4 regions of the Rossellomorea sp. QJM3NY_18 genome follow, and region 2 is predicted to be linked to each of the others. Evidence: riboswitches for the same ligand, from Rfam matches in the RefSeq annotation. Region 2 holds a riboswitch; each other region holds the start of a gene.
The links. A riboswitch is a leader RNA that binds a small molecule or an ion and turns the genes downstream of it on or off. The one in region 2 is predicted to bind S-adenosylmethionine.
Positions count from the first base shown of each region.

Region 1 (8,034 bases), 1.5 Mb from region 2:
AAAATAGTTGGAAGAAACCTCTATGAAAGGTGTAGAAACAAATGGATGAAAGGTGGTACACCATAGGCTCCTTTACTTTCCCATCTACTTGGGGAGCGATCATCGCCTCGTTCATTCTGACATTTCTTTTCCTCTACTTCTGGAATCGAAAGGCAAGCGACTGGTATTCAAATGGTGTTTTTTACTTTTTGGTCATCTGGAAGCTGAGTGTCATTGTCGTTGATTTTCAGAATGTTATTGAACATCCCATTACGATCCTTTATTTCCATGGGGGCAGGTGGGGATATTGGTTAGGATTGCTGACAGTGCTTTTATACATATTTGTTAGAAGGGCAGACACAGTATATCGTCTCGTCATTGCCTGGATGAGTACGGTCGTTTTCTTTGAACTTGTCGTTCACTTGCTGGAATCTGATATTCTTGCAGGGGTCATCCAGTTTTGTCTCAACGGTGCACTGGTCTTATTTTTATCGAAAAAAGAAGATGACCGTGATACGTGGGCTATACAATTAGTGGTGGTCTTCACCCTTCTTCAGCTGCTGCTCCATTCCATATCTGGAGGATTTGTGTTCACCACTGTCACCTGGACGTATCTCATCGTGATGGCTTATCTAATCTTTATCTACGGAAGGTGGAAAACGAACATTGAATAAACGAAATTTTGCTCTGGCAATCGTTGCCCTGCTGATCGGAATCTTCCTGGTTAATTTGTTTCAGGATCAACAGGAAAAAAAGGCAAGAGAAGAGGCTGCCCAGTTGGCCAAGGAATCCATGGATCTTTCTGATGCCAAGCAGGGACTCACGAAAGGGGATCGTGCACCGGACTTTACCTTGACCACGTTAGAAGGTGAAGAAGTCAAGCTCTCCGATTACAAGGGCAAGAAAGTGATCCTGAATTTCTGGGCCACCTGGTGCCCGCCATGTAAAGCGGAAATGCCCCATATGGAACAGTATTACAAAAAAAACGCGAAAAAAGAAAATGTCGAAATCCTTGCCGTCAACTTGACCTCACAGGATGAGGGGGAGAAGGCAGTCCAGGAGTTTGTCGACGGCTATGAACTCACTTTCCCTATTCTCATGGATGAAAAAGGGGATGTCGGTGACGAGTACCGGGCATTCACGATCCCGACCACTTACATGATCGATACAAACGGCCTCATCCAGCACAAAATCGTCGGCCCCATGAACGAAGAAATGATGGGTGAAATGGTCCGAGGGATGGAATAATGGGAGGGACGGACCTCTGACAGGACGTTTCATTACATACGCTAAGAGGTATAAGTAACCATGACTCAAAAAGGAGGATCAATATGTTCCATTATACAAAAGAAGTTTCAATGAATGTGAAGGATGCGGTTTCAGCCGTGGAAGCAGCCTTGAAAGAAGAAAGCTTCGGGGTTCTGTGGAATCTTGACCTGGCCGCCAAGCTTCAGGATAAAGGGCTTGATTTTAATGAAGAGGTAGTTGTCCTGGAAGTATGTAATCCCCACGAAGCGAAAAAGGTGCTGGAAGAAAGCATGCTCGTCAGCTATTTCCTTCCTTGTAAAGTGACGGTATATACAGAAGAGGGATCGACGAAGATCGGTATGGCAAAGCCCAGCAAGCTGATTGAATTGGTAGATAACGATGAATTGAAACGGTTGGCATTGGATATAGAAAATCGCCTGATCGGGTGTTTAGAAAACGTCTGACGATGAGAACCTGTTGCATGTATGCTACAGGTTCTTTTTTTTGCATCCAATACCTCACACTCCTCACAATCTTCTGAATATGATACACTTTTAAAAATACATAGATTCAGGAAGGATGACAATAAATGAAATTCACCACCAAGGTCGTACATAGTCAGCTGAAAGGAACCGAGGAAATCCGCAGTAAGACAACACCGATCTACCAGACGTCTGCCTTTTCTTTTAAGTCTCTGGAGGAGCTCGAGGGTTTCTATGAGGGGAAGTCTCCTTATCTTTATTCAAGAACGGGTAATCCCAACACGGATGAGCTTGGGAAGATGGTAGCAGATCTTGAAGGATCGCCTGCGGGTGTCGCCACATCTTCCGGCTTGTCAGCCATCCTGGTCGGAATCCTTGCAGTGGTTCAGGCAGGGGACCATATCATTGCGGCGGAGGATTTATATGGAGGTACCTTCCATATGCTGAAAGAAGAGCTGAAATCATTCGGGATAACCACCTCTTTCGTTGATTTTACGAGTGAGGAAGAAATCGAGGCAGCTCTCACTCCCGAGACGAAGCTTCTCTACAGTGAAACGGTGACCAATCCATTTATGCGAGTAGAGGATATTTCAAGAATGGTAGCCCTTGCCGAAAAGCACAATCTGAAAACGATGATCGACAATACATTCGCCACTCCATTTCTGCGTCAGCCCTTCCTTGAAGGGGTCGATCTGGTCGCTCACAGCGCTACGAAGTATATCGGCGGGCATAGCGATATCACAGCGGGAGTCGTAGTCGGGAAAGAAGAGCTTGTGAATAAAGCAAGGGAGAAGGTCGTCAACATCGGTTCAAACTTAAGTCCATTTGAAGCCTGGCTCACATGCCGGGGGGCGAAAACATTGGCACTCCGGGTGGGGACCCAGGCTCAGAACGCGGGAAAACTTGCAGATGAACTGCGCACCAATGAGCAGGTGAAGAGGGTCTATTATCCAACAGATCTATCCGATAAAGGAAATGGAGCGATCGTCACCATCGAACTCGATGCCCGCTGCGATATCAGCACATTCTTCAAGTCCCTTGGATGGATCAAGATCATCCCGTCCCTGGCCGGAGTGGAAACAACGGTTTCTTATCCACTTGGGACATCTCATCGTGCCCTTCCGAAAGAAGCACAGGAAAAACTCGGCATCAACACCCATGTGGTGCGCATATCGTTAGGTATCGAGGATGGGGAAGATATCATTTCTCAATTTAACGAGGCGATTGAAGCTTCCGTTAAAAAATAAAAAATTCTGAAAATGGTCTTGACGTTGAGGCCGGTTACCCTTTATAATTCATCTCAACGCATGAATTTACACATTGACAATTAAATGCTCTTATCCAGAGAGGTGGAGGGACTAGGCCCGATGAAACCCGGCAACCTTCATGTACGCGTCAGGCGTCACATGAAAAGGTGCTAATTCCTGCAGGCGATCTGCCTGAAAGATAAGAGGAGGACCCTATTCAATTAGACCCTCTTCTTAGGAAGAGGGTTTTTTATTTTATCCTCTTCTGGCTTCTTAGGTGTTTCAGTCGCAATTCAGCAGCTGAGTTTCTTCAAGGATTCAGCAGCTGAACCCAACCAATTATCCACACCAATCCAAAACCAAAAAACTCTAGGAGGAATTACAAATGACAAAATCATTCGATTTCGACACACTGCTTCTTCACGGCGGCCAGGAGCCGGACCCAACCACAGGCTCTAGAGCGGTACCTATCTATCAAACGACATCATACGTGTTCGACAACAGTGACCATGCAGCGAAGCTATTCGCCCTTGAAGAACCGGGAAACATCTACACGCGGATCATGAATCCGACCGTTGATGTGCTGGAGAAGCGTCTTGCCCTTTTAGAAGGTGGAATCGGAGCCCTGGGTGTTTCATCCGGAATGGCCGCCATCTCCCTATCCATCCTAAATATCGCCGGTGCAGGGGATGAGATCGTGGCAGCCACCAATCTGTACGGTGGAACGTATAATTTATTCTCCACGACTCTTCCGAAATACGGAATCAAGGTTCATTTCGTCGATCCGACTGATCCGGAGAATTTCAGAAAAGCGATTACCCCGAAAACAAAAGCGGTATTCGCCGAGACGATCGGAAATCCGAGCCTGCACGTACTGGACATCGAGTCGGTGGCGAAAGTGGCTCATGACCATCATATCCCGCTTATCATCGATAACACATTTGCCACGCCATATGTGTGCAAGCCGATTGAGTGGGGAGCGGACATCGTCATCCACTCTGCCACGAAATGGATCGGCGGTCACGGTACGGCCATCGGTGGAGTCGTCATCGACGGGGGGAAGTTTGATTGGAATCATGAGAAGTTCCCTGGATTCACAGAAGAAGACAGAAGCTATAATGGACTTCGCTACGCACAGGATGTAGGAGCGGCCGCTTTCATCACAAAATTAAGGGTGCAGCTGCTTCGGGATCTCGGGGCATGCTTAAGTCCACAAAACGCATTTCTACTATTGCAGGGACTGGAAACCCTGCATCTCCGCATCGAACGTCACACGGAGAATGCCTTGAAGATTGCGGAACACTTAGATCAGCACAACGGGGTCGCCTGGGTTTCTTATCCGGGTCTGCCGCAGCATCCGTCCTACGCTCTTGCTCAGAAATATTTGAAAAATGGAGCAGGTTCCATCGTCGTCTTTGGAATCAAAGGGGGCAGGGATTCAGGACGTAAAGTCGTCGACAACATTTCTCTCTGGTCCCATGTTGCCAATGTAGGAGATGCGAAGTCACTGATTATCCATCCAGCGTCCACTACGCATCAGCAATTGAACGAGCAGGAAATCCGGGCTACGGGCGTAACCGAGGACCTTGTGAGACTTTCCGTCGGGTTGGAATCTGCGAAGGATTTGATCGAGGATCTGGATCATGCGATTGAAGTGGCGCTGGAAACGTCGCGGGTGTAAATAAGATAGTCGACCGGCACAACCGGGGTGCCCCAACACCCCAACCAACACCAAAAAAAGGAGGTGGAGGAATGGAGAATTCATACTCATACGAAGTAAGCTCCATTACCATCCCATCCCTCACATTAGAGTCAGGCACAACGTTGCACAATGTGAATCTGGCCTATGAACGGACCGGCAATAAGGAAGGCCCCGTCATCCTGGTATGCCACGCCCTCACCGGAACCCATATTGTGAAAGGCACGAGTGAGGACCGGGGCTGGTGGGATGGGTTGATCGGACCCGGTTCATATATTGATACCGATCTATATAATGTGATTGCTTTCAATGTATTAGGGGGATGTGAAGGAAGTACGGGACCGACGTCGACCAATCCGGAAACCGGAGAACGTTACGGACCGGACTTTCCGCACATTAGCATACGGGACATGGTCCATGCCCAATATGAAGCACTCCAACAGCTATCCGTCTACCACATCGAAGCTGTGATCGGTGGTTCATTGGGAGGAATGCAGGCGCTGGAATGGGGGGCTCTCTATCCTTCCTATATCAATAAGGTATTCGCCCTCGCCGTCTCACCTGCATTAAACGATTATGGTCTCGCATTCAATCATATCGGAATTACAGCGATTGAAGGGGATCCCGATTTTCAAAGGGGCCACTATCCCCACGGAGCCATATTAAAAGGCCTTGAGATTGCCAGGATGGTCGGGATGGTGACCTATCGTACTCAGGAATTGTTCGATCGGCGCTTTCAGCGGGAGAGGACGAATGAGCAGTACAATGTGGAGAGCTATCTTGATTATCAAGGAAAGAAACTCGGAAAGCGATTTGATCCGAACAGCTATCTTACCCTCCTTAAAGCGATGAATACCCATGATATCGGGAGGGGAAGAGGAGGAACGGAAGCCGTCGCCGATTCGTATCCGTGCGAACTGGTATCGATCAGCTATGAGGGTGATTTGATCTATTCTCCCCAGTATTTAAAGGAATTCACACTCCAAGCCCCAAAGGGTGAACATTACTTTATCCCGACAGCATTCGGTCATGACGGGTTTCTGGTGGAATTTGAGAAATGGGGCGGGATCATCTCTTCTCATCTCAAAAACCGTCAAGGTCAGAAAATCGTGACGGGCATGAAATAATCGACTGCCAATCATAACTCGTCCCCCTCCGGCATATAGTTAGATAAGCAAAGACATCGCACCGCCTAAGCGCGTTTTTGTGTGGTGTCTTTTTTCGTTGGATGGGAAAACGTTCGCGGCTCTCATCCATACCATAAACAAAACGACAAGCTGGAGGGGAATATATGGAGTGGACGGGCAGAAAGCTCATCATCACGATCATCATTAGCATGTTGATCGGTGCAGGAGGAATGTATGGCGGCTTTGAGTGGACGGGCAGTTCCGGGTCCGGCGACGAGCTTGCCCAGTTTAACGGCAAAGGGGAGCTTAATGATAAGCTTCACAAGGTAGAAGTCGCGTATGATTTGATCAGTGATAAGTTCTTTCAGGATGTAGACAGGGGACAGCTCGTAGAAGGGGCGATTCAGGGGATGCTTAAGACCCTGGATGATCCGTACTCTGTTTACATGAATGCGGAGACCGCTTCTCAATTCAATGACGCGCTTGATTCCTCCTTTGAAGGGATCGGGGCAGAGGTCACGATCATGGACGGGAAACTGGTCATCGTTGCTCCTTTTAAACATTCACCTGCTGAGAAAGCCGGTCTGAAACCGAATGACCGCATCATCAAAGTGGATGGGAACAGTATCGACGGGCTTGACCTTTATGAAGCCACGTTGAAGATCAGAGGGAAGAAGGGTACGGAGGTGAAATTGGAGATTACGAGAGAGGGTCTTTCAGATCCAATCGAAGTGTCCGTGAAGCGGGACGATATCCCTGTTGAAACGGTGATCTCCGATGTGAAGGAAGTCGATGGGAAGAAGACGGGCTACATCCAGATTACGACCTTCTCTGAAAATACCGCCGTCGATTTTAAAAAGCAGCTGGCAGAACTCGAGAAGAAAAAGGTAGAAGGATTGGTTCTTGACGTGAGGGGTAACCCGGGTGGTCTCCTTTCCAGCGTGGAAGACATCCTCAAACAGTTCGTCACCGAGAAAAAACCGTATGTGCAAATCCAGGAACGAAGCGGAGAAGTGCTGAAATCCTTCTCCAACAGTAAGGAAAGAAAAGCGTACCCGGTGGTGGTCCTCATCGATGAGGGCAGTGCATCGGCATCTGAGATCCTGGCCGGGGCCCTTAGTGAGGCGGAAGGATATCCGCTGATCGGAACAAAGAGCTTCGGAAAGGGGACCGTGCAGCAGGCAGTGCCGATGGGAGACGGAAGCAATATCAAGCTTACCATGTTCAAATGGCTGACACCGAACGGGAATTGGATTCATAAGAAGGGAATCAAACCGGATATCCCGGTCAGACAACCATCCTACTTCTATGCCCATCCTCTTCAAGTGGAAAAACCATTGAAAGAAGGGGTAAATAACGAACAAGTGCAAAATGCCCAGGAAATGCTTCAAGGATTAGGCTTCTCCCTTGATCGGGTCGATGGTTATTTCAGTAAGAAAACCGCTAAAGCCGTCAAGGATTTTCAGATCCAGGAAAGCCTCGACGTGACAGGAGTCATTGATGCCAAAACCGGCGAAAGGCTGCAAGAAGAAATATTTGAAGCGGTGCAGAATGAAAAGAACGATCTGCAGCTGCAGGCAGCCTTGGAGTATATAAAACGTACGGCCAATAAGAATCAGTAACGATCAGAGACCTCTCTTTCTTGAGAGGTCTCTTTTTTTGGGGGACATTTGATTCAATTTCTACTCAATGGAGCGGAGAATCCGCACTCATTCTCTCAAACTATCTATTATAATAATGACCTTCCATTTACTAGAAAGGAGATTGATAGAATGTTCTCAGTTAAAGAAAAAGTCGCCATCGTCACAGGCGGTGGGCGGGGGCTCGGAAAGGAGATGGCCCTGGCACTGGGAAGGGCTGGTGCACATGTCGTAATCTGTTCGAGGAACCAGTCGGCATGTGAAGAAGTGAAGGAAACATTGATTGGTTCAGGCGTACGGTCACTTGCCATTCCTTGCGATGTTACCCAGAAAGCGGATGTGATGCATGTAGTGGAAACAGTGATGAAAGAGTTTGGAAGAATCGATATTTTAATCAATAACAGCGGGACGTCCTGGGCCGGTCCTTTTGCTGACATCCCTGAAGATAAATGGGACAAGGTGATGGATGTCAACGTAAAGGGGGCTTTTTTGTTTTCCCAGGAAGTGTCACGGGTCATGGTCCGGCAAAAAGCGGGGAAAATCATTAACATCGCGTCCGTTACGGGATTTGGCGGGACGAACCCCATGCTCATGGATACCGTACCCTATAAT
Region 1 is NZ_CM149659.1:3,786,276-3,794,309, reverse strand. Features, by position in the region: gene AC0VXY_RS19650 (hypothetical protein) at 42-653, shown strand; gene AC0VXY_RS19645 (redoxin domain-containing protein) at 646-1,227, shown strand; gene AC0VXY_RS19640 (DUF302 domain-containing protein) at 1,311-1,691, shown strand; gene AC0VXY_RS19635 (trans-sulfuration enzyme family protein) at 1,817-2,956, shown strand; SAM riboswitch class I at 3,044-3,162, shown strand; gene AC0VXY_RS19630 (O-acetylhomoserine aminocarboxypropyltransferase/cysteine synthase family protein) at 3,342-4,637, shown strand; gene metX (homoserine O-acetyltransferase MetX) at 4,709-5,782, shown strand; gene AC0VXY_RS19620 (S41 family peptidase) at 5,947-7,404, shown strand; gene AC0VXY_RS19615 (glucose 1-dehydrogenase) at 7,555-8,034, shown strand, end outside.
Region 1: linked by a shared signal. The riboswitch ahead of AC0VXY_RS19630 (O-acetylhomoserine aminocarboxypropyltransferase/cysteine synthase family protein) and the one ahead of AC0VXY_RS11535 (YezD family protein) in region 2 are both predicted to bind S-adenosylmethionine.

Region 2 (8,034 bases):
TATTTCCAGGATTGGATCAAAAAGTTTTCAGTTAGAGCATGATATTCTGTGTGCCGAGACTCATCAACTGATCGCAAGAGGAAACGCGGTCATTGTGTATTTTGACTTTCAGGAACAACTGAGTAAAGCAATCCCTGATCTGTTAAAAGCCCAGCTAAACACTCATTTCCGTTCCGAGAAAACTGAATATTCTTAAATATAGGAGGGGTAACATGACGGAACGGATGGAATATGAAACGGTTTCAGTCCGAAAAGGAGAAGAATTAAATGAAAGCAAATTACAAGACTTCCTCGTTGAGCATTTTCCTGCTCTAGAGCAAGAAGAGTTGATCATTAAACAGTTTTCTGCAGGTCACTCAAATCTAACGTATCTGCTTTCAATGGGGAAATGGGAAGGGGTTTTGAGGCGCCCGCCTTTAGGGCCCGTCGCACCGAAGGCACATGATATGAAAAGGGAATTCAGGATCCTGTCAGAGATCCACCCTTTATTCGACGTTACACCAAAACCCCATGTATTCTCTGAAGATGAAGGGATAGTCGGAAGCCCATTCTTCATCATGGAACGAAAAAGGGGGCAAGTATTTGATACATCATTTCCCCCGCATCTGGATGTGACACCTGATGTATGCAAGAGAATCTCGGAAGAAATGATTTCAAGATTGGTTGAGCTTCATTCCATTGATCATACCAAAACATCACTTCACGAAATCAGTAGACCCGAACACTTTATGGAGAGACAGGTTCACGGGTGGATCAATCGCTATGAACGTGCCAAGACAAGTGAGATCCTTGATGTAGAACATCTGACACAGTGGCTGATCAAAAATGTTCCGGAAAATGCCGAGTCCACGATCATTCATTATGACTTTAAATTAAACAATAGTATGTTTTCTAAAGACCTGACATCCATGGTGGGATTATTCGATTGGGAGATGGCGACCGTCGGAGACCCCCTGGCAGATTTGGGTGTCGCAATGGGGTATTGGATCCAGCAAGATGATCCTGAATTGTTAAAATACGGTCTCGGGAAGCCTCCAGTGACCATCATGGACGGTTTTTACAGCAGAAGAGAGTTCATCGAAGAATATGCCAATAAAAGCGGCAGGGACGTGAACCACATTCATTTCTATTTGTCTTTTGCCTACTTTAAGCTCGCGGTTATTGTGCAGCAAATTTATTACCGTTTTAAGATGGGTCAAACAAATGATGTCCGTTTTTCCGGTTTCGATCGGTTTGCCGAGTCATTAATTACCCTGGGTAATCAGGCAGCATTTGATTTCAGGGAAAAAATATAAGGGGATGAATAGGATGCAATCGCTATTAGTCGAAAAGAATGACCGGGTGTTGAATGTAACCTTGAATCGACCTGACAGCTTAAACTCATTTGATGAGAACATGCTCACGGGATTGATTGAAGCGATAGAAGAGGCTGAAGGGAATCAGGAGATCAGAGCAATCGTGATCCGAGGTGCCGGAACGTCGTTCTCTGCCGGTGGCGACGTGAAAACGATGGGAAGTGCGACGTCTGCCCAAGTCTATGAACATATCGGAATACTGAATTCATGTATCAAAGCCATCAAGGAAATAGAAAAGCCGGTCATTGCCTCCGTCCATGGTTTCGCGGCAGGTGCCGGATTTAATTTAGCACTGGCGTGTGATTTAATCATTGCATCCGAAACCAGTCAATTTGCACTGAGCTTTTCCAAAGTAGGACTCATTTCTGATGGAGGGGGTTCTTATTTTCTCCCACGGTTGATCGGTCCTCATCTTGCAAAAGAGTTCTTTTTTACGGGAGAACCTGTGACAGCCCGGAGGATGTATGAGTTAGGGGTGATTAATAGACTGGTGCCTGCTGATAGTCTCGAAGAAAAAGCAAATGAGCTGGCTGCTACATTAACTGCGGGTCCAAGCAAAGCCTACGGAATGATGAAGAAAATGATTGATCGTTCATTCACCACTTCTCTGGATGAAATGCTTGAACAGGAACGAATCACTCAAACCCTGATGATCTCAACGGAAGATCATTTCGAAGGAGTTTCAGCGTTCAAAGAAAAAAGAATTCCATCATTTTCAGGGAAGTAAGCGGAGTGTGCGTGCCTCTCCAGTCCATTTTTTCGGGTTTGGAATAAGAAAAGATCCTGCATCCATATATTCATAAATAAGGGGGAAGAAAGATGAACTTACGCTTATCAGATGAACAAAGGATGATCCAGAAAACCATTCGACGATTTGTAGAGAAAGAATTGATTCCTTTAGAAAATGAAGTGCTGCGAAATGAAAGGGAAGGAAAGCCCAGTCTTTCTCCGAAAAAAAAGGATGAGCTGCAAATGAAGGCTAAGGATGCCGGATTCTGGGGCATCAATACTCCGGAGGAATACGGAGGAGCGGATCTCGGTCAAATGATGATGGCCATCGTCTATATGGAAATCTTCAAGACCTTTGTTCCATTCTCTTTTGGTGGATATGCCGATAACATACTTTATTACGCCAACGAGGAACAGAAGAAAAATTATTTGATCCCCACTATTAATGGAGAAAAGAAATCGTGTTTTGCCATGACGGAACCCGGAGCGGGATCTGATACCCGTAATATCCAGACCACAGCCGTGAAAGACGGAAATGAATGGATTTTAAATGGTGAGAAAACGTTCATTACAGGTGGTAATGAAGCAGATTTTGTCATGGTCATGGCCGTTACGGATAAAGAAAAACATCGCCGGACCGGTCGGGAAGGAGTCACCTGCTTCATCGCTGATCGAAGCATGGGCTGGAAATCCGAATATATTCATACGATGGGCGAATGGGGACCGGCGAGTTTGATTTTTGATGATGTAAGGGTTCCCGAAGAGAATATCCTTGGTGAAATCGATGGCGGCTACGATCTCGGCCTGGAATGGATCGGCTTCGCACGCTGGATCGTAGGGGCCCAGGCGGTCGGAGCAGCCGAACGCCTTCTTCAAATGGCCATCGACTATTCGAAGGAAAGGGAAACCTTTGGAAAGCCTATCGCGGACCGGCAGGCGATTCAATGGCAGATTGCGGATTCTGCCGTGGAGATTGAAGCGGCCCGTTGGCTTGTGTTAAATGCAGCATTCACACTCGATCAAGGAGAGGACAATCGTCACGTTGCGTCGATGGCCAAGCTCTATGGGTCCAATATGGGTAATCGGGTCGTTGATCGCGTCCTCCAGATCCATGGTGGGATGGGTTATACAAGAGAGCTGCCGATCGAACGATGGTACCGGGAGGCAAGGTTATGGCGGATTTATGATGGAACCGATGAAATCCAAAAACTGATTATTTCAAGGAATTTATTAAAAGGTCATGTGAAACTTGGGCAATTTGTTTAATCAAATAAAGGAGGCAGACGAAATGGGAGAGCGATTCAGAGGAAAAGTGGCTTTGGTTACAGGTGGAAGCAGAGGGATCGGCAGGGCGATTGCGGGATTACTGGCTGAAGAAGGGGCCAAGGTGGCCATCATCGATGTGATTGAAGATGCTTTGAATGAAGCAAGTGAGGTGTTTAAACAATATGAATTGTATACAAAAGTGGCAAATGTCGTAGAATCCCAGGAAATTGAAAATGTGATGAAGGAAGTATATGAATCCTTTGGCTCCCTCGACATTGTAGTGAATAATGCAGGGGTCATCAGGGATAATCTGTTATTTAAAATGACCGAGCCTGATTGGCAGACGGTCATGGATGTGCATTTGAAGGGTTCATTCAATGTAGTGAAGGCAGCTCAACAATACATGGTCAAACAAAGGTATGGACGCATCATCAATATCTCATCCACCTCCGCACTGGGAAATCGCGGGCAGGCGAACTACGCAACGGCTAAAGCAGGTCTTCAAGGATTGACGAAAACCCTTGCTATAGAACTTGGTCCATTTGGAATCACAACAAATGCTGTAGCACCGGGTTTTATCGAAACCGACATGACGAAAGAAACGGCGAAACGGATCGGAATAACTTTCGAGCAATTGGTCGAAGCGAGTCTCCAGGGAATCCCTGTTGGAAGAAGCGGGCTTCCTGAAGATATTGCAAATGCAGTCGCTTTTTTTGCAGACGAAAAATCTTCATTCGTCAATGGGCAGGTTCTCTACGTTGCAGGAGGGCCGAAAGCCTGAATAAAGGAGAAAGGGGTGAAGAATATGTTTGAATCCTATATCGGAAAGAGGTCTATTCCCACCAGAAATACAGTGGAAAGAGGAGCGGTTCGGAAATTTGCCGAAGCCATTGGCGATCCCCATCCCCTTTTTGTGGATGAAGATACGGGGAAATCTTCCTCTTACAGGGGGAACATTGCCCCTCCCACCTTCCCGAGAGTGTTCGACTATGGTTCGATCGAAGGCTTTCATTTACCGAATGTTGGGTTGATTCACGGTGAACAATCCTTTCATTATGAAAGACCTTTGATGGTAGGAGAAAGGATTCAATGTTTCACGGTAATAAAAGACTATTATGAACGGGAAGGTACCGGGGGAAAACTGGGTTTCCTTGTCATCGAAGACGTCGGGGAAGATTCCCGTGGGGAAAGAATCTTCACTTCCCAGGCGATTGTCATTATTACAGAAGAAGTCAGAAAGAGGTTGAGTAAATGACAACACTACAATCATTCGGAGTAGGTGATACACTTCCCCCGGTTGAATTGGCTCCGGTTGTGAGGTTGGACCTGATCAAATACGCAGGTGCTTCCGGAGACTATAATCCAATACACACCATCGATGATGAAGCCTCAAAGCTGGGTCTTCCAGGAATCATCGCTCATGGAATGTGGACAATGGGCAATGTGTCCAAACTTTTCAGACCATACTATGAGGAAGGCTTTATCCAGGATTACTCGGTACGTTTTAGAGAGATGGTCATGTTACAAGATGTGGTTACTTTACGGGCAGAATTAGTGGACAATCAGGGTAACCTCCTTCATTTTAAGGTTTTAGCCACAAATCAAGCCGGGAAGAAAGTAATTGAGGGTAAGGTGGTTTTTAGGGTCCATGAATAGTTACGTAATGCCTTATGAAAAATTGTCGTAGATCTACCCCCAATCGAATAAACATGTATAGAATGATCGTTTATTAAAATAAGCCAAAAGATATAAATCCGATAGAAAAACTCGGGTTGACTTCTTCCGTAATTGTGATATTATTTAGAATATTAAAATGAATAACTCTTATCCAGAGTGGTGGAGGGATCTGGCCCTGCGAAGCCCAGCAACCTACGTATTGTAAGGTGCTAATTCCAGCAAAATGTGAAGTCATTTTGGAAGATAAGGTAACCTTACCTGAACAACTTTCCAAAATGGGAAGTTGTTTTTTTTGATCTGGATAAGATGAAAATTGGGGGTATCATGTGAAAAAAGAGAAGAATCAGCAAGTACAGTTTGACTTGGTAGCAGAGAAGATTCAGTCCATGCTTGAAACCATGAGTTTTGGTTCGATCACGATTATCGTACAGGATGGAAAAGTCATTCAATTAGAGAAAAATGAGAAAGTCCGAATTAAATAAGCTGACTAGACAACCTAGAGGCGCATAACAGAGATTAAGGTACTTCCTTTATCTTGTTATCGCCTCTTTTTTATTGGAAAAGAAAGGGGTGTATCATGCTAACCTATCAGACTTGGAAACAACCAGCCGTGAATTTTGAAGTAGATCCAGTCTACAAAGGAGCCTTGAATGTCTTGAAATGGACATATGAGCAGTATGGTGAAACGGTCGTTTATGCCTGCAGTTTCGGAATTGAAGGCATTGTGCTGATCGATCTCATTTCCAAAGTACACCCGCAGGCAGCCATCGTCTTCCTGGATACGGGTGTCCATTTTAAAGAAACCTATGAAACCATTGAAAAGGTGAAGGAAGCCTATCCGGGTCTGACCATTCATATGAAAATGCCAGAACTGACACTGAAGGAGCAGGCAGAAGCATATGGGGATAGGCTTTGGGAGAAAAATCCAAATCAATGCTGTCAAATTCGAAAGCTTGACCCTTTAAAGGAATCCTTATCCAAAGGGAATGCGTGGATATCTGGGTTAAGAAGGGAGCAATCGCCTACAAGGAGTCACATTGAGTTCATTAATAAGGATGATAAATTTCAGTCGGTTAAGATTTGTCCATTGATCCACTGGACCTGGAAAGAAATATGGCGGTATGTCCATAAGCATAATCTTACTTATAATCCCCTTCACGACCAGGGATATCCGAGTATAGGCTGTTTTCACTGCACGACACCAGCCATTGATATCAATGATCTCCGCTCCGGAAGATGGAAAGGAAAAGGGAAAACGGAATGCGGCCTTCATTAAAGCTGGTGACGATCTTTGTTTGAGCTGACGGCCCTTCTTATTAGCCTGTTTTTCGCCATGAACATCGGTGCCAGTGGAGCGGCGGCATCTATGGGGGTTGCCTATGGTGCGGGAGCGATAAACAACATCAGGGCAGCATTATGGATTTGTGCAGCAGGTGTCCTCTGTGGAGCGGTACTCGGTGGTGGAGAAGTAGTTAAAACGATCAGTTCCGGAATCATACCCCCACATCTATTGTCAATCAAAATCGTCATCATCATTTTGTTGTCTGCGACGATTTCATTATTTGTGGCCAATGTAATCGGGATCCCCCTATCAACGAGTGAAGTAACGGTAGGAGCGGTAGTAGGAGTCGGGGTGGCCTATCAGGTTCTTTACGTGAAGTCACTGGTCACCATCATGTCATTCTGGGTCATTGTCCCGGTGATTGCCTTCTGTGTTACGTGGGTTTTCGGCTTGGGATTAGTACGATTGGAAAAGCGGGGATACCACTTTGAGAAAAGGTGGCTGGCATATCTGTTGATCATCGCCGGGTTCTTTGAAGCTTTCTCGGCGGGGATGAATAACGTAGCAAACGCTGTCGGCCCATTGGTCGGTGCAGGCTTGCTCACACCTTTACGGGGGATTTGGCTGGGTGGTTTATTTGTAGCGCTGGGTGCCGTGTTACTAGGGAAAAGAGTCGTTGAAACAAACGGGAAGAAAATAACCCAGTATTCCAAAGCAGAAGGAATTCTCATCTCCTCCACTGGAGCCCTGCTTGTGATGGTAAGCTCCCTGTATGGGTTGCCAATCCCTCTCACACAGGTTACATCTTCTTCCATCATCGGACTCGGGATGTCAAAAAACGGGAAGCACATGCTGCAAAAAAAAATAGTCAAAAAAATCGTTAAAATCTGGGTCGTTTCACCCCTTATTTCACTCAGTATTTCATACTTTTTGGTAAAACTCTTGATCGACAGCGATCTGTATTCGATTGTCGTCCCTATAAGTGTCATCATTTCGACAGTGGGAGCCTTGTCCCTTATGCGGGTCATTAATGAAGAAAGAAGGTCTGTCCACGAGGATGGAGGCGGAATATAATCTTAATTCCGATTAAAACTATATGTTAAGGAGGATTTTATTAAATGAGTTTACTGCCACACGGAGGAAAATTGGTTCAATCACATCTACCACAAACAGGATATGAAAATATTCAACAAGAAATCCAATTGGATGATATCGCTTTAAGTGATTTGGAGCTCATTGCCATAGGAGCATATAGTCCAATAGATGGATTTTTGTCAGAGAAGGATTATCAGAATGTAGTTGAATCATTGCGGTTGAAGAATGGATGTGTTTGGAGCATTCCCATCACCCTGCCCATTGAGAAAGATAAGGCTGGTTACTTGAGGAAAGGGATAACGAGCAGGCTCGTATACAAAGGAGAAACATATGGCCTCATTGATGTAGAGGATATATATGAACCTGATAAACAAAAAGAGGCCCTCCTCGTTTATGGAACGACCGATACGGACCATCCCGGCGTGAAAAAATTATTCCAGCGGGGAGAGGTGTATGTGGGGGGCATGATTACCCTCCTTAAAAGAACCCCAAAAGCATTCAATGAATTTACCTTTGATCCAAGTGAAACGAGAACAAGGTTCAAAAATAAAGGCTGGAAGACAATCGTCGGTTTCCAGACAAGAAACCCGGTTCATCGGGCACACGAATATATTCAGAAGACGGCACTTG
Region 2 is NZ_CM149659.1:2,256,865-2,264,898, reverse strand. Features, by position in the region: gene AC0VXY_RS11570 (acyl-CoA thioesterase) at 1-196, shown strand, start outside; gene AC0VXY_RS11565 (phosphotransferase family protein) at 213-1,295, shown strand; gene AC0VXY_RS11560 (enoyl-CoA hydratase/isomerase family protein) at 1,309-2,082, shown strand; gene AC0VXY_RS11555 (acyl-CoA dehydrogenase family protein) at 2,175-3,350, shown strand; gene fabG (3-oxoacyl-ACP reductase FabG) at 3,373-4,131, shown strand; gene AC0VXY_RS11545 (MaoC family dehydratase N-terminal domain-containing protein) at 4,156-4,605, shown strand; gene AC0VXY_RS11540 (MaoC/PaaZ C-terminal domain-containing protein) at 4,602-5,006, shown strand; SAM riboswitch class I at 5,172-5,277, shown strand; gene AC0VXY_RS11535 (YezD family protein) at 5,354-5,509, shown strand; gene AC0VXY_RS11530 (phosphoadenylyl-sulfate reductase) at 5,605-6,303, shown strand; gene AC0VXY_RS11525 (inorganic phosphate transporter) at 6,361-7,383, shown strand; gene sat (sulfate adenylyltransferase) at 7,428-8,034, shown strand, end outside.

Region 3 (8,034 bases), 1.2 Mb from region 2:
ATCCAATCGGGATACGAAGCACACTTCCCAAAATGACGGGGATTGCTGTCACTAAGGCAACTTCTCCGTCCGTTAAATTAATATCCTGACGAATATTCGGCATAAGTGAAGAAATGAGTACCCATACCATAAACCCGGCGATGAGACTTGATGTTTGAAGAGGCAGCTGGATTTTTGTACTCTTCATTGGATGATTCCCCTTTCAATCCTAAAAAAATGAAAATCTATATCCATATCCTAACAACGGTATACATATAAGGTTGTGAAGTTTATCACACGAGCAAAAAAAACTTCACAGGAGAAACTCTTCAACTCATTAAATTCACAATTTCTTCATAAGAGCTTTTCAAGTTTTTATGAAAAGATCGCAATATATTTCTTTGCAGCAATGGATGCTGGTCCGATATATTGATGATTAATTGAAGAGGGGCTTCCATATATATTGTGGTTTCTCTCACCTCAAGACTAATTGAATCCCCATCTTTATGATAATGAAGAAAGACACTCGGCATAAACATATCATTTGTTATGAATGACCCAATTTTATATTGAGAATCCCGGGATTCTTTAATGTGAACGTGGAGAGAACCGGATAATATGATGATCATCGAGTTTCTCTTCTGTAAGCAAATAATGTCACCCTCTTCTTTTTTTATGATGCTTGAAGCTTCCACTATCCTTTTCAGTTGACTATTCCCAATGTCTTGAAACAAGCTGAGACTTTTCAGGTAAAGCAGATAATCCTGCTTATGCATTCCTTCTCCTCCTCTTATAAATGCATTTTCATCATTATAAAAGAATCCCTGAAAAATAACTGTGACACTTTTCACAGTTATTGGAATATAAAAAGGCGGCCTCAACTTTACATTGAGACCGCCTCACATTCTCTTAATCTATGTTGCAAATATCAATCGAACAGTTTTCACAACCGATTTCTCCTCTAAGGTATTCTAAATCCATAATGATGATCTTGCCGTCAGATGTATAATCAATGATATTCTTTTTCTTTAATTCACTCAGCATACGGTTAACACTTTCTCTCGTCGCAGCACAAAATTTGGCTAATTCCTGATTGGTGAGATGAATATCGAGAAGAATTCCTTTTTCATTTTTAATCCCATAAGAGTTTGATATACGGATAATGGTGGAATAAAGGGCGCCTTTTTTTCCATTCATGATTAAATCCCTGATTTTTGATTGGTTTTTTCTAAGGTGAGTTGAAATCCATTTCATAAATTCGAAGGTTAAGGGGGCATCGTTTATTAGATTTTTTTCTAACGCATCTCTTTGTATGACGTGAACTTCTCCTTCTTCTAACGCATATGCACTTAACATGTAAGTGGCATCATCAGAGAAAAGCGTCAATTCTCCAATAAAGTCGTCCTTTTTACATATTCGCATGTTCAATTCCTTGCCTTCAAGACTCAACTTGCTAATTTGAAAAATACCGGATTTAATCAGATATAATTCAGCTGCTTCTTCCCCTTCCTGAAATAAGAAGGTGCCTTTCTTTATTTTTCGTGGAGTTCCGATTGACTGTAATAAAGAAGCCAAATCCTCAGAAACAGTGGAAAGGTCGCTTTTTCTTTTGTTATTCAATTCCATTAAGGTATCACCACTCCTAAATTTGAGTACCAATAAACATCTACTAGATAACATATATTCTACATGTAACTTTTATCACTATTGCATTTAAAGTAACATGTTATGCTTACGTTTACAACTAAATTCTGGAAAGGAAGATATATACTTTATGGGCCTGAAGTGGAGTCAATAGACGTTCTTTATATAGAGGAAAAAGAGATGGGGAAAAATGCGAGCGGATCCTTTAGAAATGTGAATACAGTCCATGATTTGGAAAATTTTAAATAAAAAGGAGGACTGTGATAAACATCATAATGAACCCTGACCCTTCGTGATAAGATGAACACATATCGCTACAAAAAGTAAGGAGTGCGAGAAAATGAAGAATGTTCTCGATACCCGAAAACGACCGATGCGTGATTTAAGAATTTCAGTAACGGATCGTTGTAATTTCAGATGCAGCTACTGCATGCCTAAAGAGATTTTCGGGGCTGATTATCCCTTTATGAAACAAGATGAAATCCTTTCCTTCGAGGAAATTGTCCGCTTAGCAGAAATATTTGCGGAATATGGAGTGGAGAAGATTCGTTTAACCGGCGGAGAGCCTTTACTGAGAAAAAATCTTCCGGTGTTGGTAAAACGTCTTTCGGTGATTGATGGGATTAAATACGTCACGTTAACAACAAATGGAGTGTTCCTGGCAATGCATGCCAAAGAGCTGAAGGAAGCAGGTATATGCCGGGTAAATGTCAGTCTTGATTCTCTTGATGATGATGTATTCAAGAATATAAATAATATGAATACGAGTGTCTCAGCCGTTCTGAAGGGGATCTTCTCAGCAAGAGAGGCGGGGATTGAAGTCAAGGTGAACATGGTTGTCAAGAAAGGGTTAAATGATCAGGAAGTATTGGCAATGGTGCGTTTCTTTAAGGAAGAAAACATTACACTGCGTTTTATTGAATATATGGATGTTGGCTGTACGAATGGTTGGAATTTCAAAGACGTCGTCTCAAAAAAACAGCTATTTGATATGATTCAGGAGCATTATCAACTCGAACCTGTTAAGCAGGACTTCTTTGGAGAAGTAGCTAAGAGATATCGCCACAAAGGAACGGATACCGAGGTAGGGTTTATCTCCTCAGTGACGGAAACTTTCTGCGGTTCATGTACGAGGGCGCGGTTATCAACAGATGGAAAGCTTTATACCTGTCTGTTCGCCTCAGAAGGATACGACTTAAGAGACATGCTCCGGTCAGGTGCATCTGATGAGGAAATTACTGCGAAGATCCAATCTATCTGGGAAAAGCGGGAGGACCGTTACTCTGAAGTCCGCACCGAAGAAAGCAAGATGAATCGTAAAATCGAAATGTCGTATATTGGTGGATAAGGTGAATCCGCTGGGCTTTTTTTATGGAAATTGAATCACCGTAAGAAAACGATTGGTACAGGCGAAATTGATCCAGAACCGGAACGTGGCAGCATAATAAAAAAGTGGATGCCTATTTATAGGAATCCACTTTTTTTCATTTGAATTTATACATTGACCAATAACCGATATCTTTGAATCCGATGCGCTTATAAATTTTTCCTGCTTCAGGATTATCATAAAATAGGCATAGTTCTTTTCCTTCGCTCAAAACGTCCCGGCAAAGCTTTGTCATGCACTCGGTGGCGTAGCCCTTCTTCTTATATTCCGGATGGGTGCATACGGCGACGATCATGGCGGACATGCTGTTCTCCGCTGTGGTGGAAGCGGAAGAAACGAACTTTCCGTCCTCTTCTACATAGTAACTGCGGGCAACCCCCTTTTCTATCCCATGCTTTCTCTTCTCTACGGTAAAGTCTCCACCGCTGAATTCCGGGATAGCGTTCAACAGCTCCACAAGTTGCGGTAAATCGGTGAAAGAAGCCTCTTTCACATGCGGCAGGTCCCGGTCTTCCATGGAGGATGTACTGTCACATTTGGCATAATACATATGTCTTTTCGAATTGATTGTCCTGGATAAGAAGGGTTCAACTTCAGTGACAATCCGTTTTAATCCTGAAACGATGCTGTAGTCTTCTGTCTCATTGATAATGGCGGCGAAGCCTTCAGCGTCAAATTCCCCCATGGAAAAAGGGATGAAGTTTTCCCTGTATTTGAGAAGGATTCCCCTAAGATTTCCTTCCTTATCAAAATCTCCCCAAATTTTCTGGAAATCCTGTTCATATCCAAAGGCTTCGATGTCCCCGATGATGAACAAGTTCTCAGCAGGCTGCTGCTGAATGAGTTGTTGACATATCTCATGGTCTTTCTCTGTAAGCTGTCTGATCATCTCAATTCCCCCCTGTGAAATTTAATCATAATCATACCAAAATTAGTAATATTTAGTAAAGTGCTATTTTTCAGAGGAATCGTAAAAAATAATAAGGAAATGGTAATGGTTTTAAAATTCATCTTTTAGGGAAACTTAAGAGCACAACAGTTTTTCTATAACAGTTTTAAGGAGGAGCACACATGCTTTGGACCATAATCGGAATCTTATTAGTTCTTTGGTTACTAGGATTGATCTTTAAAATCGGTGGAGCTGTCATCCATGTTCTACTGATTATTGCCGTTGTGGTATTCTTATTTAACAGAATCACCGGCCGCAAAAAAGGGCTATAACGATAACAAAGGTCCGTCCCTCAGATTTGAGGGACGGACCTTTGTATGTTAAGTGATTTATTTTACGGCCGGGCCGCCTTTTTCCTCGATGTCAGAAGGGACGTTCGAGAATTTCTTGAAATTCTCGTTGAATTTGTGAGCCAGTTCTTTTGCCTTCACTTCATAGGCCGCTTCATTGGACCATGTCTTCTTCGGTTGAAGCACTTCGTCTGGAACACCAGGAACGTGAACCGGGATGTTCAGGCCAAAGATCTCGTCTGTTGCGGTTTCGACATTCGTAAGCTCATCCTCAAGGGCTGCCTGGATCATGGCGCGGGTGTAGGAAAGCTTCATGCGATTCCCAACTCCGTATTCTCCTCCGGTCCAACCGGTGTTCACAAGGAATACCTGCGCATTGTGCTCATCGATCTTCTTACCAAGCATCTCTGCATAACGAGTGGCAGGAAGCGGAAGGAACGGTGAACCGAAGCATGTCGAGAATGTTGCCTGTGGTGACGTGATTCCACGCTCCGTACCTGCAAGCTTTGAAGTATAACCGCTTAGGAAATGATACATTGCCTGTTCTTTCGTCAGCTTGCTGATTGGAGGTAATACGCCGAATGCATCAGCTGTTAAGAATACAATTGTATTTGGGTGCCCTGCGATACTTGGTTCCACGATGTTTTCCATCGCTTGAATGGGGTAGGCAGCACGCGTGTTTTCTGTTAAAGTGTTATCATCATAATCCGCGATGCGGGACATTTCATCAAGAACGACATTTTCAAGGACGGAACCGAAACGGATCGCATCAAAGATCTGAGGTTCTTTTTCACGTGTCAGACCGATGCACTTAGCGTAGCAGCCGCCTTCGATATTGAATACGCCGTTCGGGGACCAGCCGTGCTCATCATCACCGATCAAGCGGCGGTTGGGATCTGCGGATAAAGTCGTTTTCCCTGTACCGGACAATCCGAAGAATAACGCTACATCGCCTTCACGACCGACGTTCGAAGAGCAGTGCATGGAAAGGATATCGGATTCAGGAAGTACATAGTTCATGACAGAGAAGATTGATTTCTTCATTTCACCGGCATATTCCGTACCGCCGATCAATACGATTCTCTTTTCAAATGAAACGATTATGAACGTTTCAGAGTGAGTTCCGTCGACTTCAGGGTCAGCTTTGAAGTTCGGAGCTGAAATCACGGTGAATTCGGATTGATGCTCTTTCAACTCTTCTGTTTGAGGGCGGATAAATAATTGGTGGGCGAACAGATTGTGCCAGGCGAATTCATTGATCACTTGAATCGGCAGTCTATGTTTTGGGTCTGCGCCTGCGAACCCTTTAAATGAGAAAACTTCTTCTTTTTCTTTTAAGTATGTGATGACTTTTGTATATAATTTATCGAATGATTCCGAAGAGATCGGCTGATTGACAGAACCCCACTCGATTTTATCCTTCGTAGTTGGTTCTTCCACAATAAATTTATCTTTAGGAGAGCGTCCTGTGTATTTACCAGTTTCTGCTCTGACTGCACCTGATGATGTTAAAACGCCTTCATTTCGTTGAAGGACCTTTTCGACTAGTTGAGAAACAGATAATTGTTCCTGAATGTTTTGACCGTTAAGTAATTCTGTTAATTCATTAGACATGCTCACTGAATTCATTAGAACCCTTCCTTTATATAAATTTATTTAATGGTATCGTTTTCTTCACAAAAATAGTATAACACAATCGAGCTATTAGTCTATACTATTTATTTAATTTTATAAGGTGTCTTCATTTTGTCACATTTCTTGACCGAATAAAGCTTGTTTCTTCTTATTTATATGTAATACTTCCTGCAATGTTTAGCCTCATTACCCCATTAGGTTATTTTAATGAAGAAAAACAGGCTGAAATCATGAAATGAATGGTTAAACCTGTCATCCAAAAAAAGTTGACACCACTTGTCCTAACCGTTATCATTGTTCCTTGAACGGATACTCTTATCCTGAGCTGGTGGAGGGAGCAGACCCTATGAAACCCAGCAACCTGCTAAATAGTGAATGGATTCATTTCCTTAATGAATCCGATTAAGCGAAGGTGCTAAACTGAGGCAAGGTCTCTAAACCTTGAACGATAAGAGAGAAAAGGCGCGGCTATGATCTGAAACCTTTCCTCTGAAGCTTTTTTCCCCGAGGAAGGGTTTTTTCTGTTTATAGTGGACCACATGCACATAAATCATGATTTATTTATAAATGAATCATGTTTACTTCATACTACTTAGGGAAATGAGTACCGTATCTGTTTACTGTTTTGTCAGAAGAATCGTTCTGACAAATATGCTTAAGGAGGAACCTTGATGTCAACTAAACGTCGTCTGTTTACATCTGAGTCCGTAACCGAAGGACATCCAGATAAAATTTGTGACCAAATCTCTGATTCAATTCTTGATGCAATTCTTACGAATGATCCGAATGCCCGTGTAGCGTGTGAAACGTCTGTCACAACGGGTCTTGTTCTGGTTGCCGGTGAAATCACTACGAATACGTATGTCGATATTCCGAAAATCGTTCGTGAAACGATCCGTGAAATCGGCTATACCCGTGCGAAATACGGCTTCGATGCTGAAACATGTGCCGTTCTTACATCCATTGATGAGCAGTCGGCTGATATCGCTCAAGGTGTCGATCAGGCCCTTGAAGCCCGTGAAGGTCAAATGACGGATGAAGAAATTGATGCCATCGGTGCAGGTGATCAAGGGCTGATGTTTGGATTCGCATGTAACGAAACGAAAGAGCTTATGCCTCTTCCGATTTCCCTTGCACACAAAATCTCCCGTCGATTAACGGAAGTTCGTAAAGAAGAGATCCTTCCTTACCTTCGTCCTGACGGAAAAACGCAAGTAACCGTTGAATACGATGAAAACGATAAGCCGGTCCGCATCGACACGATCGTTATCTCGACTCAGCATCACCCGGAAGTGGCGTTAGAGCAGATCCAACGTAACTTGAAAGAATACGTCATCGACCCGGTTGTACCGAAAGAACTGATCGATGAACAGACTAAATACTTCATCAACCCGACTGGCCGTTTCGTAATCGGCGGACCTCAAGGTGATGCGGGACTTACTGGACGTAAGATCATCGTTGACACTTACGGCGGATACGCTCGTCACGGTGGCGGTGCATTCTCTGGTAAGGATGCAACAAAAGTGGACCGTTCAGCAGCTTATGCAGCGCGCTATGTTGCGAAGAACATCGTGGCAGCAGGCCTTGCTGACAAATGTGAAGTTCAATTAGCGTATGCTATCGGTGTTGCGAAGCCCGTATCCATCTCCGTTGATACATTTGGAACAGGGAAAGTTTCAGAAGATGTATTGATTGACGTTGTCAGCAATAACTTTGACCTGCGTCCTGCAGGAATCATTAAAATGCTGGACCTTCGTCGTCCAATATACAAGCAGACAGCTGCTTACGGACACTTCGGCCGTAACGATATCGATCTTCCTTGGGAACGCACGAACAAAGCAGAAGCGTTAAAAACGGAAGCACTGGGCAAATAAGGGAAGATAGAAGAGACCAACACTTTTTCAGAGTGTTGGTCTCTTTTTTGATGATATTCACAAGAAAATCTTCCATGAGTATTCTCAAGGAGGATGGGGTATCCCAAGTATAGGAAGTTAAAACGGTTTGATGCTCTTATAATACTGTCCTTTTTCAGCGTATTCCCTTGAGATGCGCTTCATTTCACTGATATCGTGCTCATTGAGCTCCCTCACGACCTTTGCGGGTCGTCCGAATGCCAGGGTATTAGGAGGTATGACCTTCCCCTGTGGAAC
Region 3 is NZ_CM149659.1:3,455,836-3,463,869, reverse strand. Features, by position in the region: gene AC0VXY_RS17870 (nitrate/nitrite transporter) at 1-187, opposite strand, end outside; gene AC0VXY_RS17865 (cyclic nucleotide-binding domain-containing protein) at 309-755, opposite strand; gene AC0VXY_RS17860 (Crp/Fnr family transcriptional regulator) at 889-1,605, opposite strand; gene moaA (GTP 3',8-cyclase MoaA) at 1,964-2,971, shown strand; gene AC0VXY_RS17850 (GNAT family N-acetyltransferase) at 3,108-3,899, opposite strand; gene AC0VXY_RS17845 (lmo0937 family membrane protein) at 4,082-4,231, shown strand; gene pckA (phosphoenolpyruvate carboxykinase (ATP)) at 4,289-5,878, opposite strand; SAM riboswitch class I at 6,197-6,339, shown strand; gene metK (methionine adenosyltransferase) at 6,556-7,758, shown strand; gene AC0VXY_RS17830 (gamma carbonic anhydrase) at 7,876-8,034, opposite strand, start outside.
Region 3: linked by a shared signal. The riboswitch ahead of metK (methionine adenosyltransferase) and the one ahead of AC0VXY_RS11535 (YezD family protein) in region 2 are both predicted to bind S-adenosylmethionine.

Region 4 (8,034 bases), 2.0 Mb from region 2:
TCTATTCTATTCTATTCTCAGGTATACTATTGATAGAAAGTTAGTCAAAGGAGCCTGCTGTCCCCCATCTTATAAAAGGGATGATTGAACATTGCCATCTGGAGATAGAAACAGGCATAATAGACTTATTGTAAAAATAAGGAGAGGGATGAAATCGTGAGTGTGCACAAAGAAATTTCCAAGCATTCCAACATGCAAAATCAACTTGTTCAGCAATTTATGAAACTTGATGAGCGCAGAGAAAAAGCGATTGACGAAGCTGTTCAGCTTTGTTCTGCTGGAAAACCTTTTACAACGGATCATGTTAATCAAGTGACAAATGAAATCAATGCCTTAGCAAGACGTGGGGTAGTTCCGCAAAGAAAGCTAGTGACAACGGAAATGGTTGAGGAATATGTCGCGAGACTAAAATAAGCTGCACAACACAAATAACCCTGATTCGTCTACATCCATTCTCATGGTGAGGCCGTTTCAGGGTTACTTTATTTGTAGGCTGAAACTTAGGCTTTTAATGCGCTATTCCACCCATCATAAACAAATACAGGCTGTGTATCGTTTTCTGCTCGCTCTGTCACCACATAGTTTTTATGTGCTACGACCGTTTGATCATCCGGTAAGTCAAGATTCTTCGCAATTTCCCTATCCATTTTGACGATGACGGTATTTTCTCTTAAAGTCGTGACGACACCATTGATGACATGTTTCTTTCTTTTAAACTGAATCGTATCCCCAAGATTTGCATTCTCTTTTGAGTAAACGAATGTATTTTCCATTTTCAAAGTCCCCTTTTAGTTAAAGTGATGGTTCTCTTTTTAATTGAAAGAATTTTCTAATAATATTATTTTAACTTGTATTTATATAAATTTCAATGAATGACTTATCCTTTTTGTACCACAAATAGATAAAATCAAAACCTTTTAAAGTTTTCTTTTTTTGAGCTGCACATTTAACCGGGGGTAAAGCCACTTATATATACTTATACACCCTATAAGGAAAATCCTTCCTTTTGTTAATTTTATATTAAAAATAGGCATCCGTGGGTAGCGGATGCCTGAAGATGTTTTATTAGTAGGCTAATGCATTCTTCTTTTCTTCTTTCATTAGGACGAAGCAGAGGAAGATGCCAAGGAGTGACAGGACTGCGAAGAAGAGGTATACCGTGTAAATGGAGTATGTTTCATAGATGAAACCTCCCACGAAGGTACTGAACCAATTCCCGAGGCCATTTCCGATGGCCGAATAGACGGTCACGGCAGTAGCTGTAATATGTGCCGGCGTGATTTCTTTAATGTAGCGAAGCCCTGCAGGAATGAATAATCCGATGGCAAGACCCTGCATCACTGCTGAAGAATATACCAGCCATAGACTTGGTTCCGTGAAGTAAAATAGCCAGCGGATCATGGATGCAGCGCCTGCCAGCGCCGCTACGGTCAAGAGACCGAACTTATCAATCCAACCTCCCGCGATTCTCATAAACGGTACTTCTGATAGGACGGCGATCAGAAATGCGAGGCCGATTCCGGCGTACGTACCACCTGAATCTTCCACGAATAATCCGAAATACACGTTGTTGGCTAAATTCGGGCCAAATACCAGGAACGTGACAGCCAGGAAGATCAGAAATTTTTTCATCGTGAATAATTCCTTCATCCCGGCTTTTAAATCAAGCTTAGCCGCCGCTCTCTCTTTAGGAAAACGGAAGGATAGGAACCCTGAAAGGACTAGGCAGATAAAGAAGGAGTAGAAAATGATCGTCGGTCCAATAAATCCCTCTGAAAGCCTCCCCATGATGAACACGGCAATTCCGAATCCCAATGAGCCGAACAATCGGATATTTCCGTAGTTATAACCGACTTTACTCGTATACTTCAAACTGATACTGTCGGAGACGGGGATGATGGCGCTTTGGAAGATCGCAACTAAAATTGCTACCACCAACAATCCATAGTAAACATCCATGAATAAATAACCAAGAGCAAAGATCCCTGCAACTAAGGAAGTCAACCCTAACACGACGGTCGGCTTATTGGTTGTGTCACTGACCATCCCCCATATCGGCTGGAAGAAAATCATCATGATCGGGCCGACAGACATAATGGTTCCGATCTGATACCCATTTAACCCCACACTTTCGCTCAAATACACACTAAGTAAAGGATATAAACTACCAACCCCGAAGAACGTCAATAAATAAAACCCTTGTAATGTAAAAATTTGATTTCGTACATTTCTTTCCACTACCGTATCCCCCAAGATGTTTTTGTCTATCTTATAGTAGACCCTGACCGTTCACTTGTCTATGAATTTATGCCTTTTTATGGATAAAGCCTCGCGTTTTACGATGTATCCCGTGCTACGGCGAACAGCCTACGCTTTGGTTTGAGCCAGCTACGGCAGCCACGCACTACGTTTTCATTTCCAATAAATTACCGTTTGACTTTTTCAATTAAACCCTTTAAAGTATGGAAGTATATTTTAAATTAACTAAATAACATATCTTCTTATCCAGAGAGACGGAGGGACTGGCCCTGTGATGTCTCGGCAGCGGACTCATGATGAGTGCTGTGCCACATCCAGCAAGCGTAATGCTTGAAAGATAAGAGGAGTGTTTCGTTTGAATGAAACCTCTTCTTATGTTGGAAGAGGTTTTTTTATTTGATTTCACACGACAAAGGAGTGTTTGACATGAACCAAGAAAAAGGTAATTTACTGGCTTTATTGCCCTTGATCATATTTGTTTCACTGTTCCTTGGAGCGGGAATCCTTTCAGGAGATTTTTATGCATTCCCTGTTCTCGTATCCATTATCATTGCCGCAGTTGTAGCCCTGGCGATGAATCGAAAAGAATCGTTAACCTCTAAGGTTGAACGGTTCGCAAAAGGCGCCGGGCATCCGGATATTATGATCATGGTCTTTATCTTCCTATTAGCCGGCGCGTTTTCCGGTGTAGCAGAAAAGATGGGGGCTGTTGATTCAACCGTCAACTTTGCCCTATCCGTACTTCCTGGTAATTTAATCATTGTTGGATTATTCATCATCGCCGCTTTCATTTCCTTATCAATGGGTACATCCATGGGGACGATTGCAGCACTTGCCCCTATCGGAGTGGGCATCAGCTCAGGAGCAGATATTTCCATGCCCCTTGCTATGGCCACCGTCATCGGAGGAGCGATGTTCGGGGATAATTTATCGTTCATCTCGGATACAACGATTGCAGCCGTACGCACACAGAAAACGGAAATGAAGGACAAGTTCAAAGTGAACTTCTTCATTGTATTACCGGCAGCCATCATCACTATGGTCATCCTTTTTGTCCTTACGATGGGGACTCCATCCTCTGTCGACGCAGGAAGCTTCGATTGGGTTAAAATCATCCCTTACCTTGGAGTCATCATCGGGGCCCTTGCAGGATTGAACGTATTTGTCGTTTTAATAGGCGGGATTGTGTTGGCAGGGATTATCGGATTTACTGATGGAAGCTTTACCCCATCGAGTTACTTTGGTAGTGTAGCTGATGGTATGACGGGCATGGCGGAGATTGTGATCCTGTCCATCCTGATCGGCGGAGTCGTCGAACTGATTCGTCATAATGGTGGGATTCAAGCGATCCTTTATCATGCCACCCGTAAAATCAAATCTCCTCAAGGAGCACAGCTTGCTACAGCAGGATTGGTGAGTTCAACGAATCTTTGCACAGCAAATAATACGATTTCCATTATCATCGCAGGACCACTGGCGAAAACGCTTAGCGATAAGTATGGCGTTGATGCCCGTAAGTCGGCCAGCATCCTGGATATTTTCTCCTGTGCCGTTCAAGGATTGATCCCATACGGTGCACAGGCACTGTTAGTGGCAGAAGTAGCCGGCATATCACCGGTCAGCATCATCCCATATGCCTTCTATCCTGTCCTGATTGCCGTTTGTGGGTTGATTGCGATTCAATTCGCCCTTCCGAAATTCACTAGGAGATCCGTTGCTGATGGAGATCCGGTCCGTTCTTCTTAATCTTGTTGGAAAAGAGACAAACCGGTCTGGGTTTGTCTCTTTTTGTGTCCGGATTTATCAAAGACCATTTAAAAAGCAGACCCCGCTTTCAGGAATCTGCTCTCTTCTTATAACAAATCATTCACATGATACAGTTTGCCACTTTCAATATCGGTTTTGGTTATGAGGGTCACAAGTGCATCAGCAACCGTGTCCGTGCTGCGCAGCATACCCTCTTCTTTGTAGCGCTGGAACGACTCAACCTCGGCAAAGGCTTCTTTGGATGACGATCGGATTTCCCCCTGCATATCCGTATCCATCACTCCCGGACTGAAAGCGATGATCTGATGACGGCTATGGGTATTAGAGAGCTCAAGGCTCACCGTTTCAGTCAGCATATTGACTCCCGCCTTAGTCGCGCAATACGTACTCCAGCCATAAACAGGACGGCTTCCTGCTCCTGAACTGATGTTGACCATGATCATCTTCGATTCAGAGCCTTTGGCTGCTTTGAGCAATTCATTGGTGGCGATCATAGGTGATAATAGATTAACGTGCACACTTGTTTCCAATGCTTCGTTTTCCACTTCACCCGACGTATTGATCGGTGTCACCACTCCGGCATTTTGGACGACAAATATCGTCTCAGCTTCAGATCCAAATACCTTTGTCCCCACTTCGCGAAAAACCGCTTCTGTTTGTCCTGATTGAGATAGATCACAGGGAAAGAATTCATACGACACTTCTTTTTCCCTTGCAAGCTTTTGTAAGCTGTCATTATCCGAACGGGAAATATTGAGAATGCCGATGCCTTTTTCAATAAAGAGCCTGGCGACGGACTCTCCTAATCCCCTTGTTGCTCCTGTCACGATTGCGTAATCCATTTCGAATCATCTCCTTCTTACCTACTGATTATAAAGGAGAGTTTCCTTTCCTCAAAAAATTAAGCCTCGATTAACAGATTATTTACACATTTTCATTATTAAATGTCCATAAAAAAAGCACACCATCAAGGCATGCTCTCATCAATCAGATGATATTCCGGTATGAGATCGGACAAGGGCACGATTGACGCCTTTTTCTCATAAAGAGGAAGAAATTCTTTTAACATGGTGGCCACCTTCATCCCTGTAACCCCTACATGTCCGATCGCGATGGTTGCATCATCACGATCCAATGCCTTTGAAAGGAGTATTGCCTGCTTCCCGATGTGCTGAATGGTGTAGATGTCATCAAAGAATAATTCGTTTTCAAGGTATGGGACGCCCAGTTCCTTAGCAAGCTTCGGAATGACACTCTTTCCTGTTGTTTTACTATCCAGATAAAATAAACCCCTTTCCTTGCATATGCCGAGAACAATCCTCATCACCCGCTCATCGGCGGTAGCCTTCGAACCCATATGATGATTGACTCCCACTGCATAAGGAACCTCCTCCAGGGCCTGCTCCACTCTCTTTCTGATTTCTTCATCGGATAGTGAGGTCGTGATTGCCCCCGGCCCGAGCCAGCTCGCTTTCCCAGACATCGGTTCCATAGGAAGGTGGACAATGACCTCATGTCCATTTTTATGGGCTTTTTCCGCATCTGCCTTGGTCGTTGGGAGAAATGGCATGACCGCAATTGTCAAAGTGACGGGAAGACTCATAATTTCCTCTGTCCCTTCCATGTCATTTCCTAAATCATCAATCACAATCGCGAGTTCGTTCTGGTGGGCCGAAAGGGGAAGGATGTTTCTTGCTGAAACGGGCATTTGTATAGAAAAAGTCATAAGTAAACAGATAACAAGGGTTCTCATATAGCATCACTCCTTTTTCTTTATGATGTCCATTTTAAGGAGGATATACGAATGAGGTCCGTCCCTCAAAAATCAGCAAAAAAGAAAGCCGGGAAGCGTAAATACGCTTCCCGGCTTGGAATTCAGGAGGGACGGACCTATTGATCCCAGGCTTTGGTGGGGCGGTCTCCCGGGTAGCCGTGAGTTTGGCGATAGGTTTTTCTTTGTGTTGTGAAGTCCCACCAGTTCTTGGTGCTTTCAGGGTGATTAGCGTGGTGGACGACACACCTGAGTGAGTCTTCTACGCACGGGTCCATCCAAACACCGTACTTCTTTTCTAAGTCGATGATAAGGTCTTCTCCCTTCTCTCCCTTTATTTCTTCAAGGGAATAAAATCCAAGATCCTCTACAACATTGTGAGCCATATTAGGTCCAATAGAAGGGATCTGTTGGAAAATGGACATGCCGACTAAGTAACGGGATCTTTCCATCGTAATTTTAAGTGTCTCCCGGAGAATTCCAGGAGATAATTCATGTAGATCCCCAAGTCGTATCTTGGCTCTGCGGAGGGCAGCCCTCTCCTGATCAGTCAATGGAAGTTTCGGACTTTTTCTGTTCACCTTTTTCTCCTCCTTATCCTTTAAAGGTTTGCTGGCGGACAAGTTGGAAGTCTTCCACCGCTGGACGGTTGGTTTTCTTTTTAACTGTTTTTTGTTTCGTCTTGATCGGTTTGTTGTTCACCAGCACTCCGACTTTCGTTTGCTGGATTTCCTTCACTCCCTGAACAATCAGCTGCATGGCGATGATTGCAATCATAAAGGCAACGAGTGGAGCAATGACAATCCAGTACTTGCCAGTCATAAGTGAATTCTTCGTGGAACTGATCAGGCCCGACCATTCAAATGTTCCTGATTTCGGAGGATCCGGGACCAGACCGCCTGTTATGATCGTCCCTCCCAGGAAAAGATGAAATAATCCAAGATGGACGAGGATGAGAAGCGTCTGGATGAATTGCTGCCCCCATATGATGAACATCCGCGGTGCCAGGTGAGGGAATAGATGCGTCCAGAGCAAATGCTTGTTGCTCCCCCCGAGGAGCTTTGCTGACAGGACAAAATCCTGCTTCCCTATTAGTTTCAGTTCATTTCCAATTAACACAGTGGTCAACGGCAGTACAAGGATTGTTAAGACAACGGCTTCGAACACCAGCCTCTCAAAAATCGAGTGATCCCACCCTAACACAGGCAGCCCCCAAAGGACCGGTCTTAATAAGAGATAAGCGATAAGACTTAAAGGGAGAAAATGAATGGAATCCACCACCCGGTCAAGCCAGTTCTTCCTGCTTTCTTTTAAGTGAAAATGATAGGCAATACCAAGATAGAAGCCACCGATCACCCGCAGTGAAGCGACAATCAAAGCAAACAACAGGGTATACTTTGCCCCTACAATAAGCTGATCGAGAATACTGTAACCGAAGAAATCGGATCCGAGGATCATGTCCCCAAATGGTTTATGAGGAGGGGCACTGATGATCCGCCCCTCTTCATTTTTCATAAATTGAATTTGTTTGATTGGCTCTTCTTTCAACGCCGAATATAGGAAACTGACGGCAATCAAGCCAAATATTACACTGAATCCGGCAGCGAACTTGCCATTATGCATATGCTGCCACCACAGCCTGCGGATGGTTGAAAGAAAGCCCCATATCTTCCATTCAGTCCACTTTGTTTTATCCCGTTTATATTTCGTATGATCTTGGCTGCTCTCGTGATTGATCCACAGATAGACACCTTGATACACGACGAAAAAAGGTGTGTAGATCATAATCAATGAGATGGCAATTACCATCGGCCTGAAATCTTGAATGATATAATAAGTAATTCCCCTCATATTGAAAATGGTTTCAATGATGAATAAACTGGACAGCATCCCCCATATGATCAGCTTTCCATGATAGAAAAGACTTGGTGAAATATTTTTCAAAACATGTGAAAAGAGGATCCGTCCCCTCGACATCCCCTTACTCTGGGCAAATTCGATGTGAGGCTTCAGCAACTCTTCTTCCATAATGAAGATGAGGATACGGAAGAAGGAGATCATCGGAATGATGGACAGCGTAATTATCGGGGCAAGATAGATCTTCTCCTCCCCGAACTCCGTGAAATTCATCAGTTCCACTCCGAAATATTTAAATACATAAACAATCATAAGTTGAAGCATGAATGCGAACATTAAATCAGGCACCGTCTCCAAGAGATTTAGTGCTTTCTTAAGAG
Region 4 is NZ_CM149659.1:228,463-236,496, reverse strand. Features, by position in the region: gene AC0VXY_RS01305 (YpbS family protein) at 157-414, shown strand; gene AC0VXY_RS01300 (DUF2187 family protein) at 501-773, opposite strand; gene AC0VXY_RS01295 (MFS transporter) at 1,066-2,238, opposite strand; SAM riboswitch class I at 2,499-2,603, shown strand; gene AC0VXY_RS01290 (Na+/H+ antiporter NhaC family protein) at 2,686-4,005, shown strand; gene AC0VXY_RS01285 ((S)-benzoin forming benzil reductase) at 4,113-4,868, opposite strand; gene AC0VXY_RS01280 (divergent polysaccharide deacetylase family protein) at 4,994-5,779, opposite strand; gene AC0VXY_RS01275 (helix-hairpin-helix domain-containing protein) at 5,917-6,378, opposite strand; gene AC0VXY_RS01270 (ABC transporter permease subunit) at 6,392-8,034, opposite strand, start outside.
Region 4: linked by a shared signal. The riboswitch ahead of AC0VXY_RS01290 (Na+/H+ antiporter NhaC family protein) and the one ahead of AC0VXY_RS11535 (YezD family protein) in region 2 are both predicted to bind S-adenosylmethionine.